DNA from 4 places in the Arthrobacter sp. E1SS-5 genome. Region 2 is predicted to be linked to each of the others. Evidence: riboswitches for the same ligand, from Rfam matches in the RefSeq annotation. Region 2 holds a riboswitch; each other region holds the start of a gene.

Region 1 (2,178 bases), 890 kb from region 2:
TGGCCCAGTTCCCGCCTACGCCGCCCTGGTTCTGGGAGCCGGAAGTGGAATGGTAATTAACGGTCATCCTGGCCTGCAGCACCTCGGCGATGTCGTTCTCGCCGGTGGCCGGCCAGGACTGTCCCGTGGTCCAGAACGCGGGCCAGTTGTAGAGGCCATTTGCGTTGCCGGGGAACTTGATACGGGCCTCCACGTAGCCGGTGGTGAATTGGAAGCCCGTGCCTGCCCCGCCCTTCGGGTTGGTCGACACCAACGCGCCGGAGGTGGAGGATGCCAGGCCCAGGGCAAGGTTTCCGTTGGCCACCGAGACGTTCGCGGGGCTGGTGGTGACCTTGTTCATGGTTCCGCAGCCGGGGGAGAACCAGCAGCCGGACCACTTGGCCGTGTCCAGTCCGGCGCCGGTGAAGTCATCGGCAAACGCCAGGGTCCAGTTCCCGGGCACTCCGGTGGGCATCGGCGCGCCGCTGTTGGCGAGCTGGGCTGCGGCGGGCGCCACGGCGATGGGAGCCTCGGGGGTGGCCGCGGAGGCGCGTGCCGGTGGCTCCGGGACGGCAGCGGCCTGGGGCGGCGCCGGGACTGGCGCGGGAGCGCTGGCCGTGGGGGGTGCGGGAGCCGGCGTGGCTGGGGCAGGAGCAACTGAAGGCTCCTGCGTGGGGACATCGTTTACGGGGACACCACTGCCGGTGTCGGAGGCGCTCGCCACCCGGGCTACATCCGTGGGGTGGGTGCTGTTTGCCAGGCCGAGGCCCAGGGAAGCCGCCCCGAGGAGCGCTGCGGCGAGGCCGGCAGCCAGGGGCCAGGACCGCCGCGCGGGGCCTTGTTTCGCCTCGGAGGAAGAAGGAAGGGGAGTGCCGGAAACTGTCTCGTTCTGATAACGGGGCGCTGGGTCGGCGCTGTGGTTGCGGTGTGCGGGCATGCGGAAGTTACCTCTCAACGCCTGCGGAGTTAGCTGTCGGGTTCGGATGAGGCATCCGGCCGCGTAGGGGCGGCTTCACCCCAGGGCAGGCGCAAGCCAGGCCCGTGAGACTTTGGGTTCCCCGCCTCTGCCTGGTACTTGGTGGATCACCGGAAGCGGCAGAGCTGGGCGTCATCCGGGATTGGGGCCGGCTGGGGGCGGCCCCCGCTCGACCGTACACGAATCCGGAGCTTAAATCACAATTAGGTAACGGGACTCACGCGGCGGCAGGTGGGAAGTGCCTCAAGCCGGAAGCGGCCTGGCCCTGGGCCGGTTTTCCACATAGCAGCACCGAACATCCCCGCGCCCGGCAGCATCCGGCTAGCTTTGAGTCAAGCGCGAATCGCCTATCGGGTCCAAATGCACTAGGATATTGAAGTCTGTGCTGCGTCCTGCCTCCGTTCCGGCGGCTAGGCATTGCATGGAATCGCAAATGAACCTCCTGTTACGGAAATGCCGTAACCGCTTAGCCCAAAGGAGGTGGGTTCACATATGCGTCCTTACGAATTGATGGTAATCATCGACCCCGAGGTCGAAGAGCGTACCGTTGAGCCGTCGCTTCAGAAGTTCCTGAACGTCATCACCAACGATGGTGGAACCATCGAAAAGGTTGACATCTGGGGCCGTCGCCGTCTGGCTTACGACATCAAGAAGAAGTCCGAAGGTATCTACGCCGTGGTGAACTTCACCGCCAAGCCGGAGACCGCCAAGGAACTTGACCGCCAGCTGTCTCTTAACGAGACCATCATGCGCACCAAGATCACCCGCCCCGAAGAGCAGAAGGTTGTTGCTGAGTAATTCAGCCGGCTTCATTCTTTACCCCGCAGGAAACGCACTCTTCACCCAGGATCGAACAAGGAGGCAGTAGATGGCAGGCGAGACCACCATTACGGTCATCGGTAACCTCACCAATGACCCGGAATTGCGGTTCACACCGTCCGGTTCGGCAGTAGCGAACTTCACCATCGCTTCCACCCCCCGTACCTTTGATCGCCAGTCCAACGAGTGGAAGGACGGGGAGACCCTGTTCCTCCGCGCCGCTGTCTGGCGTGAAGCAGCCGAAAACGTTGCCGAATCCCTCACCAAGGGAATGCGCGTCATCGTTACCGGCCGCTTGAAGAGCCGCTCCTACGAAACAAAAGAAGGCGAAAAGCGCACCGTTATTGAGCTTGAGGTCGACGAAATCGGCCCGAGCCTGCGCTACGCCAACGCCAAGGTCAACC
Region 2 (2,178 bases):
CCGCCGCCGCCGGGGTCCGTTCCGCCAGATGACGGAGTTTGCCGCCGCCAGCGGCATAGGCCAGAAGGCCGGCATTGCCCTTGCGGCCACCGGCCTGGTGCTGACCGTGACAGTGCCCGCCACAAGTCCCGTTATGGCCACTGACGCCGCCGGCAGCGCCCCGGTGGCAGCCTCCTCCGTCACGCCCCAGCCCCAGATTTCCGCCGATATCGGTGCCCAGATCGACTTCAGTCGCTCGGCAGTGGTGACCCAGGCGGACCCGGACGGAAAGCTGAAGCAACTCCTCAGTGCGCAGTCGGCCGGCTCCGTTACGCGCGCCGCGTCAGCCGGCACCCTGGCCGCACCGTTGGCCTCCCTTGTCACCGCTTCCCCCTTCGGTTACAGGGTCAGCCCCATTACCGGGGGCTCGGGTGACTTCCACCGGGGCCAGGACTTCGTGGCGCAGTGCGGGACCTCCGTCCTGGCGGCCGCCACCGGCACCGTGACCTTCGCGGGCTGGCATCAGTTCGGCGGCGGAAACCGGGTGGTCATCGACCACGGAAACGGGCTGGAAACCACGTACAACCACCTGTCATCCTTCAACGTCAAGGTGGGCCAGACCGTGTCCCGCGGGGACGTTGTGGCCCTGAGCGGCACCACCGGCGCGTCCACCGGCTGCCACCTGCACTTCGAGGTCCAGGTCAACGGCGAAGTGGTCGATCCCATGGGCTGGCTGTAACCGAATGATTGTTTACTCTCAGATCGCCGTGACCCGCCGTGACCTGAATGTGACATTGAAGCAAAACTGCTGTACCGTCTAACTCGCGTCAACTTTTCCGAAGTTGACGCTCTTGAGTGGATTGCCTAACTCTGCCACCGCTCAAGGTCCGTTCGCATTTCATCGTCTGGCAGGGGCGGGGGAACCAATTTCGGCCTTCATTCAGAAGGCCTTGGGGTTAAGTCACAAGCTTCCCAGGAAGCAGCGTGGCCGGGTGACTCCCATCCGAATCCGACAGCTCACCTCGCAGGCATTGGGAGAGGCTACCTTCGTGTCTTCACGCCATAATTCTGCGCGCCACCGTGCGCAAACGGTTCGCACCAACCCCTTGGATGCCGTGTCCAAGGCCGTGAGTGCAAATGCCGGGACCGTAGGCCGCCAGGCTGCCGTTGTGGCAGCCGCGTCGGGCCTCATCCTGAGCATGGGCCTGCCGGCCACCGCTGCAGACACCACTGCCGGTGTCTCAGCTTCCACCGAATCCGGTTCGGCCCAGACGGCCCTCGCCGTCACCGCTGCCCCCACGGCCACGGTTTCCTTCGAGCGTCCCGTGGTCAAGACCACCGCTGCTCCAAAGGTGGAAGCGGTGCGTACCCAGTCCACCGACACGGCAAACGGCGCCGCCACTGCTGCTGCCGCCGGCCAGGACGTCTCCCCGGTCACCAAGACCGCCGAGACCGTATCCTCCGCAGCCACCTCAGGCATCGCAGCCATCGCCTACACCGGCATCGGCCACTCGTACGTATGGGGCGGCACCAGCCCCGTCACCGGCTGGGACTGCTCCGGTTTCGTGCAGTGGGTGTACGCGCAGGCCGGCATCAGCATCCCCCGCACTAACGCGTGGAGCATCATGAGCCCCACCTCCGCCCCGCAGCCCGGTGACCTGGTTGTCCAGAACGGCGGCGCACACGTTGGTATCTACGTCGGCAACGGCATGATGATCAGCGCACTCAACCCCTCACAGGGCACGCTGCTTCACTCGCCTGCAGCCACCGGTACCTCGTCGTACTACCACCTCAACAAATAGTTCTTGGGCTCCAAGCTCCAAGGGCTATTTCTTTGCCCAAAGCTTTTCCGCTAGAAACCACATCCCCGTTCGGGACGCGCCGGCGTACCCCCAAGATGCCGGCGCGTCTATGACCCTTTGCCTGCCTACACGCGGTCGCAAGGAAAACGAAAGAGAGAACTGATGACGACTCGTGCTACCGCACGGCACCGCGCCGAGGTCACCAAGACCAACTCGATCGCTGTCATTGCCAAAGCTGTCAGCGACAACGCCGGCGGCATGGGCCGCCAGGCCGCCGTCATTGCCGCTGCTTCCGGCCTGGTCCTGACCAGCGGCATTGCGGCGAACGCCGCCGATGCAAACGTCAAGCGCGACTCCGCTCCCGCCTCCGCGCTGGAAGTTGAATCCGCGATCGACG
Region 3 (2,178 bases), 160 kb from region 2:
ACCCGGACGGCAACAAGTGGGCCGTCCAGTACATCCCCTGGCGGAACACGGGGCAGGACAACAGCGCGCAGGACGCTGGGCAAGGCAACAGTTAAAGCAAACCGCGGGCCGCATCGTGATGATGCGGCCCGCGGTTTGCTGGAATTCCCCAACTTTGCCCCGTCAACAAGGCGTGCGACGGCGGGTGGCCGGGGACGCGCCGTCGTGCGCCCCCAAAGGTGGGGAGATTCAGTGGGTGGTTCCCTCTTCAAGCGCTGGCGCCAGGGGAGAGGTGCCTAGTACCAGTTGTGCGCCAGGTGGAAGTTCAGTGCGCCGCAGGGGGACTGGTAGCTCTTCTTGATGTAATCCAGGCCCCAGTTGATCTGCGTGCGGTAGTTGGTCAGGTAGTCGGCACCGGCGCTGGCCATCTTCTCGGCAGGCAGGGACTGGACGATGCCGTAGGCCCCGCTGCTGGGATTGGTGGCCGTGGTGGTCCAGTCCGACTCCTTGGTCCACAGCGTCTGCAGGCACTGCATCTGGTCAGGTCCCCAGCCAAAGGTTGCCAGCTGGCCGGCGGCATACGCCTGGGCACCGGCCGGATCATTAACCGCGACGGCGGGTGCCGGCTCAGGAACAGGAGCAGGAGCAGGCGCCGGTGCCGGTGCGGGCGCCGGGGCCGGGGCTTCTGCTGCGGGGGCTGCCGGTGCAGGTGCGGGGGCTGGTTCCGCTGCCTGGGGTGCCACGCTGATGGCAGGCGGAACCGAGGCTGCCGGGTTGGAACGGATTTCGCTCTTCTCGATGCTCATTTGGGCGTCGGCCGCTGCCGTGGAAGAGTTTGAATCGGTGGATGACACCGGAGTCATGCTGCTGGTCGCCTGGCCTGCCGCGCCTACCCCCACCAGCACCGCGCAGGATGCTGCGAGGATCCCGGCCCGTGTGCCGAAGGTGGTCTTCTTGGCGGGCTTTGTAGCTGCTTGCTGCTCTGCCCGGTGTTTAGCCTTGGCATGCAGGCGTGGTTCTGCCGTGTTTTTGGACATGATTGATCGCCTCTCACACCTGCGGAGTTAGCTGTCGGGTTCGGATGAGGGCATCCGGCCGCACGGAAAGATCACGTACGTGCTTAACCCCAAGGGCGTTCATTGCCCGGGACGGTGGGTCCCCCGCCTCTGCCGTTGCTCAATCGGAATCCGGGGAAGCGGCAGAGCTTGGCGTCAACCCGGGATATGCGGCCCGAACGGGAGCCGCACCCAATCGACGGTACAGGAAAAGCGCGTCAATGTCACATTTAGGTAACGGATGTCACTATCTCCTGCGCGCCTGTTTGCTCGGGGGGTCAGTTCCGATCGTTACTTTGCGTACACCAGAACCTGTAGTTAGCTTCCGAGGACATAGAGAGTAGTGCCGCCGATGCTCTGCGGAGTGAAGTTCTCCGACACCCACTGCGCGATCTGGGCGGCAGCATCCGAACCGGAGGTGGACCGCATGGTTTCGCCGCTGATGAAATAGTGGATCTTTCCCTGCCTCACGAGGTCCTGGAACTGCGCCAGGGTGGGGGAGGGGTCGGTGCCGTTGAAGCCGCCCACCGCCATCACCGGCAGTTCCGTTGCCAGCTGGTACCCGGCGGCATTGTTGGAGCCCACTACCGCTGCTGCCCACGTGTAATTGGAGGCGCCGTCCTTGAGCGCGGCCACAAGATCCGCCGACGGGGTGGGTGCGCCGAGGAGACCGCCCATGCCGCCCCTGGGACCGCCTGCAAACCCGGCTCCGCCTTGGCTTGTCCCGCCAGTAACCCCGGCTCCGCCTGGGGTTGTCCCGCCGGGCCCGCCGGGGTTGGCCTGCTGGGAGCCCTGTCCGGGGAAGCTTTGCCGCGGGCCCTGCCCCGTGCCCCGTCCGGAGGTGTTTCGGCCGGCCGCACTGAAGCCTCCCGGCCCGCGTCCGCCTGCGCCGAAGCCGGAGGCTGGCCCTGCACTCACGATCGCCCCGCTGTGTGCCGTCGCCGCTGTAGTGACGGAGTAAGCCAGCGGCCCGGCGAGCGACGCAGCGATGGCGAGGGCCGCCGTCGTCCGCTGCATGGAACGCAAGCGCAGGAACCTGTTGAGCCCGATACCTGCTGCGGCAGCCAAACCTCCGGCGAGCACCAGCCAGCGCAGCCATGGGCCGTAGGCGGATGTGGTTCCCAGCAGGTAGAAGGCCATAAGG
Region 4 (2,178 bases), 1.5 Mb from region 2:
CGGTCCGGGCTTGAACGCTACGCGGAAGGCGCCCCTGAAGACTTCGGCAACTATATGACCTTCTGCGGGACCTGACAGCTGCAGACGCGAAGGGCGGATGCAAGAGAAGGGCGGCAGCCGGTTTTACCGGCCGCCGCCCTTCTTGTTTAGTGCCTGCGCGGTTGCGCGCCTGCGGTTGTGCGAAGACTAGGCGACGCGGACCGCGGAGTAGCCGCCGAGCCAGCTGATGGAGTGCACCTCGGTGTCGTAGCCGTTCACGCCGCCGCTGACAACCTGGCCGTTGCCGGCGTAGACGCCCACGTGGCCGGAGGTGATGATCAGGTCGCCGGGAGCAGGAGCGCTTACCACGGTGCCGTACTGGAAGAACTGGGTGGGGGCAAGATCGCCCACGGACTTGCCCACCGAGCGCAGCGCCTTCTCAACCATGGCAGTGCAGTCCTGCTGCACGCCCAGCTGGCTGTAGGCGTTCGCCAGGATGGCAGCGCCGGTGCCCGTGCCGGTGGGGGCTGACACGGGGGTGGCCGAGGCGTAGGACATGTTCATGACGGTGTTGGCCGGAGCGGAGGCTGCAGTCTGCACGGGTGCTGCTGCGGGAGCCGGTGCCGCGGTGTAGCTTGCTCCGGGGATCTGGATCTGGTCGCCGGGGTAGATTACCGAGGACAGGGCCAGGCCGTTGGCGGACAGGACATCGTTCAGGCTGACACCGTAAGCCGACGCGATGGCTCCGAGGGTGTCGCCGGAAACAACGGTGTGAACGCTTCCTGCTGCCGCTGCCGGAGCGGCAACGGGGGCCGCAGGTGCGGAGTAGGCCTGCACGTTGGTCTTTTCAGTGGTGTCCGGGCCGGTGACACCGGCGTGGGCCGGGGCTCCGACGCCGAAGGCAATGCCGGACGCTGCAGCAACTGCCAGCGCAGGGCGGCCCAGCGAACGGGCCTGGGACTTGGCTGTCACGGCGAGGCCCTCGAGAACAATGGAGCGGGCCGGAGTTGCGCGGTGACGGGCAGGGGTGGAATTTTTTGACACGGTTGATCGCCTCTCCCATGCCTGCGGGGTGAGCTGTCGGGTTCGGGCTGGAGATACCCGGCCGGAAGCAACCCCGTTACGGACGGAGGCGCTATCGACTTAACCCCAAGGCCACAAGGTGGCCGCGGAAACTTGGTTCCCCCGTCCCTGCCAGCTGGAGCGGTTGTATCCCATGATCAGCGGCAGGGCTCGGCATACTGATGGGAATGTCCCGACTGAGAGGGACACCTGAAGACCATAACCCACATGCAGGGGCATTGTCACATTTGGATAACAGACGAGGTCCGGCTCTCGAATTACGCAAACGTGTGGATGTTACCGGCCGTCCTCGCCTGACGTCGCCTTATAGCCCCGGCATCCAGAGAGGTAACGCTACGGATACGGACCCGTGATGATAGTGCGGCTCCCTCATCGCAACCGGCCGTTTCCATACATCAGTCCGCCATTGGACCGCTAGGCTGTTTCCATGCCAGATTTCCACCGGTTCCGGGTGCTGCTCGAAGAGGAGCGGGCGCGGCGGCTGGAGCTGCTGCCGGCGCTGCGGGCTGATATCGCCGCGGCGAATTCGGCCCGGCAGGACTCCAATGTCGATGACGAGCACGATCCCGAAGGGGTCACGATTGCTTTCGAGCTTTCGCAGGCTTCGGCCCTCCTGAAGCAGAGCTCGGCCGGGCTTGACCAAATAGATGCGGCGCTGGCCCGCCTGGCCGCGGGGACCTATGGAACCTGCGCCGTGTGCGGGGAACCCATTGCCGAAGGCAGGCTGGAAGCCCGGCCGTGGACGCCGTTCTGTATCCGGCACGCCTCGTCCGGCCGGGGACGATGACCGGCCCGGCGGATGTGGTGTCCGCGGCGGTGGAGTTCGTTGACCGGACCCTCCAGAACGAGGGCGCCTGGTACCGTGCGGACGACGTCGGGAACCGGCTGGGCTGGGCGTTGGACTCTTATGGCTCCTCCATCGGCGCGGTGCGCGGCACGGTGCGCGACACGCTGCGTAAATTCAAGGACCTGGACCACGACGCCACGGTGATGCTTGCCTCCGCCCTGTGGGGACAGCCCAGGCCCGGCTCCCGTCCGGTGTTTGAGCGCAGGTTGGCGGCCGTTGTGCTGTTGCAGTCAAGGGTGCGCCTGCTCCGGCATTCGGACCTGACCCGG

Evidence for each region. A riboswitch is a leader RNA that binds a small molecule or an ion and turns the genes downstream of it on or off. The one in region 2 is predicted to bind cyclic di-AMP.
Region 1: it holds a riboswitch for cyclic di-AMP, as region 2 does, so the genes downstream of both, ACIGJD_RS20210 (glycoside hydrolase family 16 protein) here and ACIGJD_RS03910 (C40 family peptidase) in region 2, are expected to answer to the same signal.
Region 3: it holds a riboswitch for cyclic di-AMP, as region 2 does, so the genes downstream of both, ACIGJD_RS03270 (aggregation-promoting factor C-terminal-like domain-containing protein) here and ACIGJD_RS03910 (C40 family peptidase) in region 2, are expected to answer to the same signal.
Region 4: it holds a riboswitch for cyclic di-AMP, as region 2 does, so the genes downstream of both, ACIGJD_RS10965 (LysM peptidoglycan-binding domain-containing protein) here and ACIGJD_RS03910 (C40 family peptidase) in region 2, are expected to answer to the same signal.

The regions. Positions count from the first base shown of each region.
Region 1 is NZ_CP172703.1:4,329,746-4,331,923, reverse strand. Features, by position in the region: gene ACIGJD_RS20210 (glycoside hydrolase family 16 protein) at 1-916, opposite strand, end outside; cyclic di-AMP (ydaO/yuaA leader) riboswitch at 921-1,070, opposite strand; gene rpsF (30S ribosomal protein S6) at 1,448-1,753, shown strand; gene ACIGJD_RS20200 (single-stranded DNA-binding protein) at 1,824-2,178, shown strand, end outside.
Region 2 is NZ_CP172703.1:819,824-822,001, forward strand. Features, by position in the region: gene ACIGJD_RS03905 (M23 family metallopeptidase) at 1-718, shown strand, start outside; cyclic di-AMP (ydaO/yuaA leader) riboswitch at 847-1,024, shown strand; gene ACIGJD_RS03910 (C40 family peptidase) at 1,095-1,781, shown strand; gene ACIGJD_RS03915 (NlpC/P60 family protein) at 1,944-2,178, shown strand, end outside.
Region 3 is NZ_CP172703.1:662,566-664,743, forward strand. Features, by position in the region: gene ACIGJD_RS03265 (glyoxalase superfamily protein) at 1-95, shown strand, start outside; gene ACIGJD_RS03270 (aggregation-promoting factor C-terminal-like domain-containing protein) at 276-1,016, opposite strand; cyclic di-AMP (ydaO/yuaA leader) riboswitch at 1,022-1,182, opposite strand; gene ACIGJD_RS03275 (ArnT family glycosyltransferase) at 1,353-2,178, opposite strand, start outside.
Region 4 is NZ_CP172703.1:2,368,216-2,370,393, reverse strand. Features, by position in the region: gene ACIGJD_RS10970 (protein adenylyltransferase SelO) at 1-75, shown strand, start outside; gene ACIGJD_RS10965 (LysM peptidoglycan-binding domain-containing protein) at 187-1,023, opposite strand; cyclic di-AMP (ydaO/yuaA leader) riboswitch at 1,027-1,198, opposite strand; gene ACIGJD_RS10960 (TraR/DksA family transcriptional regulator) at 1,490-1,849, shown strand; gene ACIGJD_RS10955 (DNA alkylation repair protein) at 1,846-2,178, shown strand, end outside.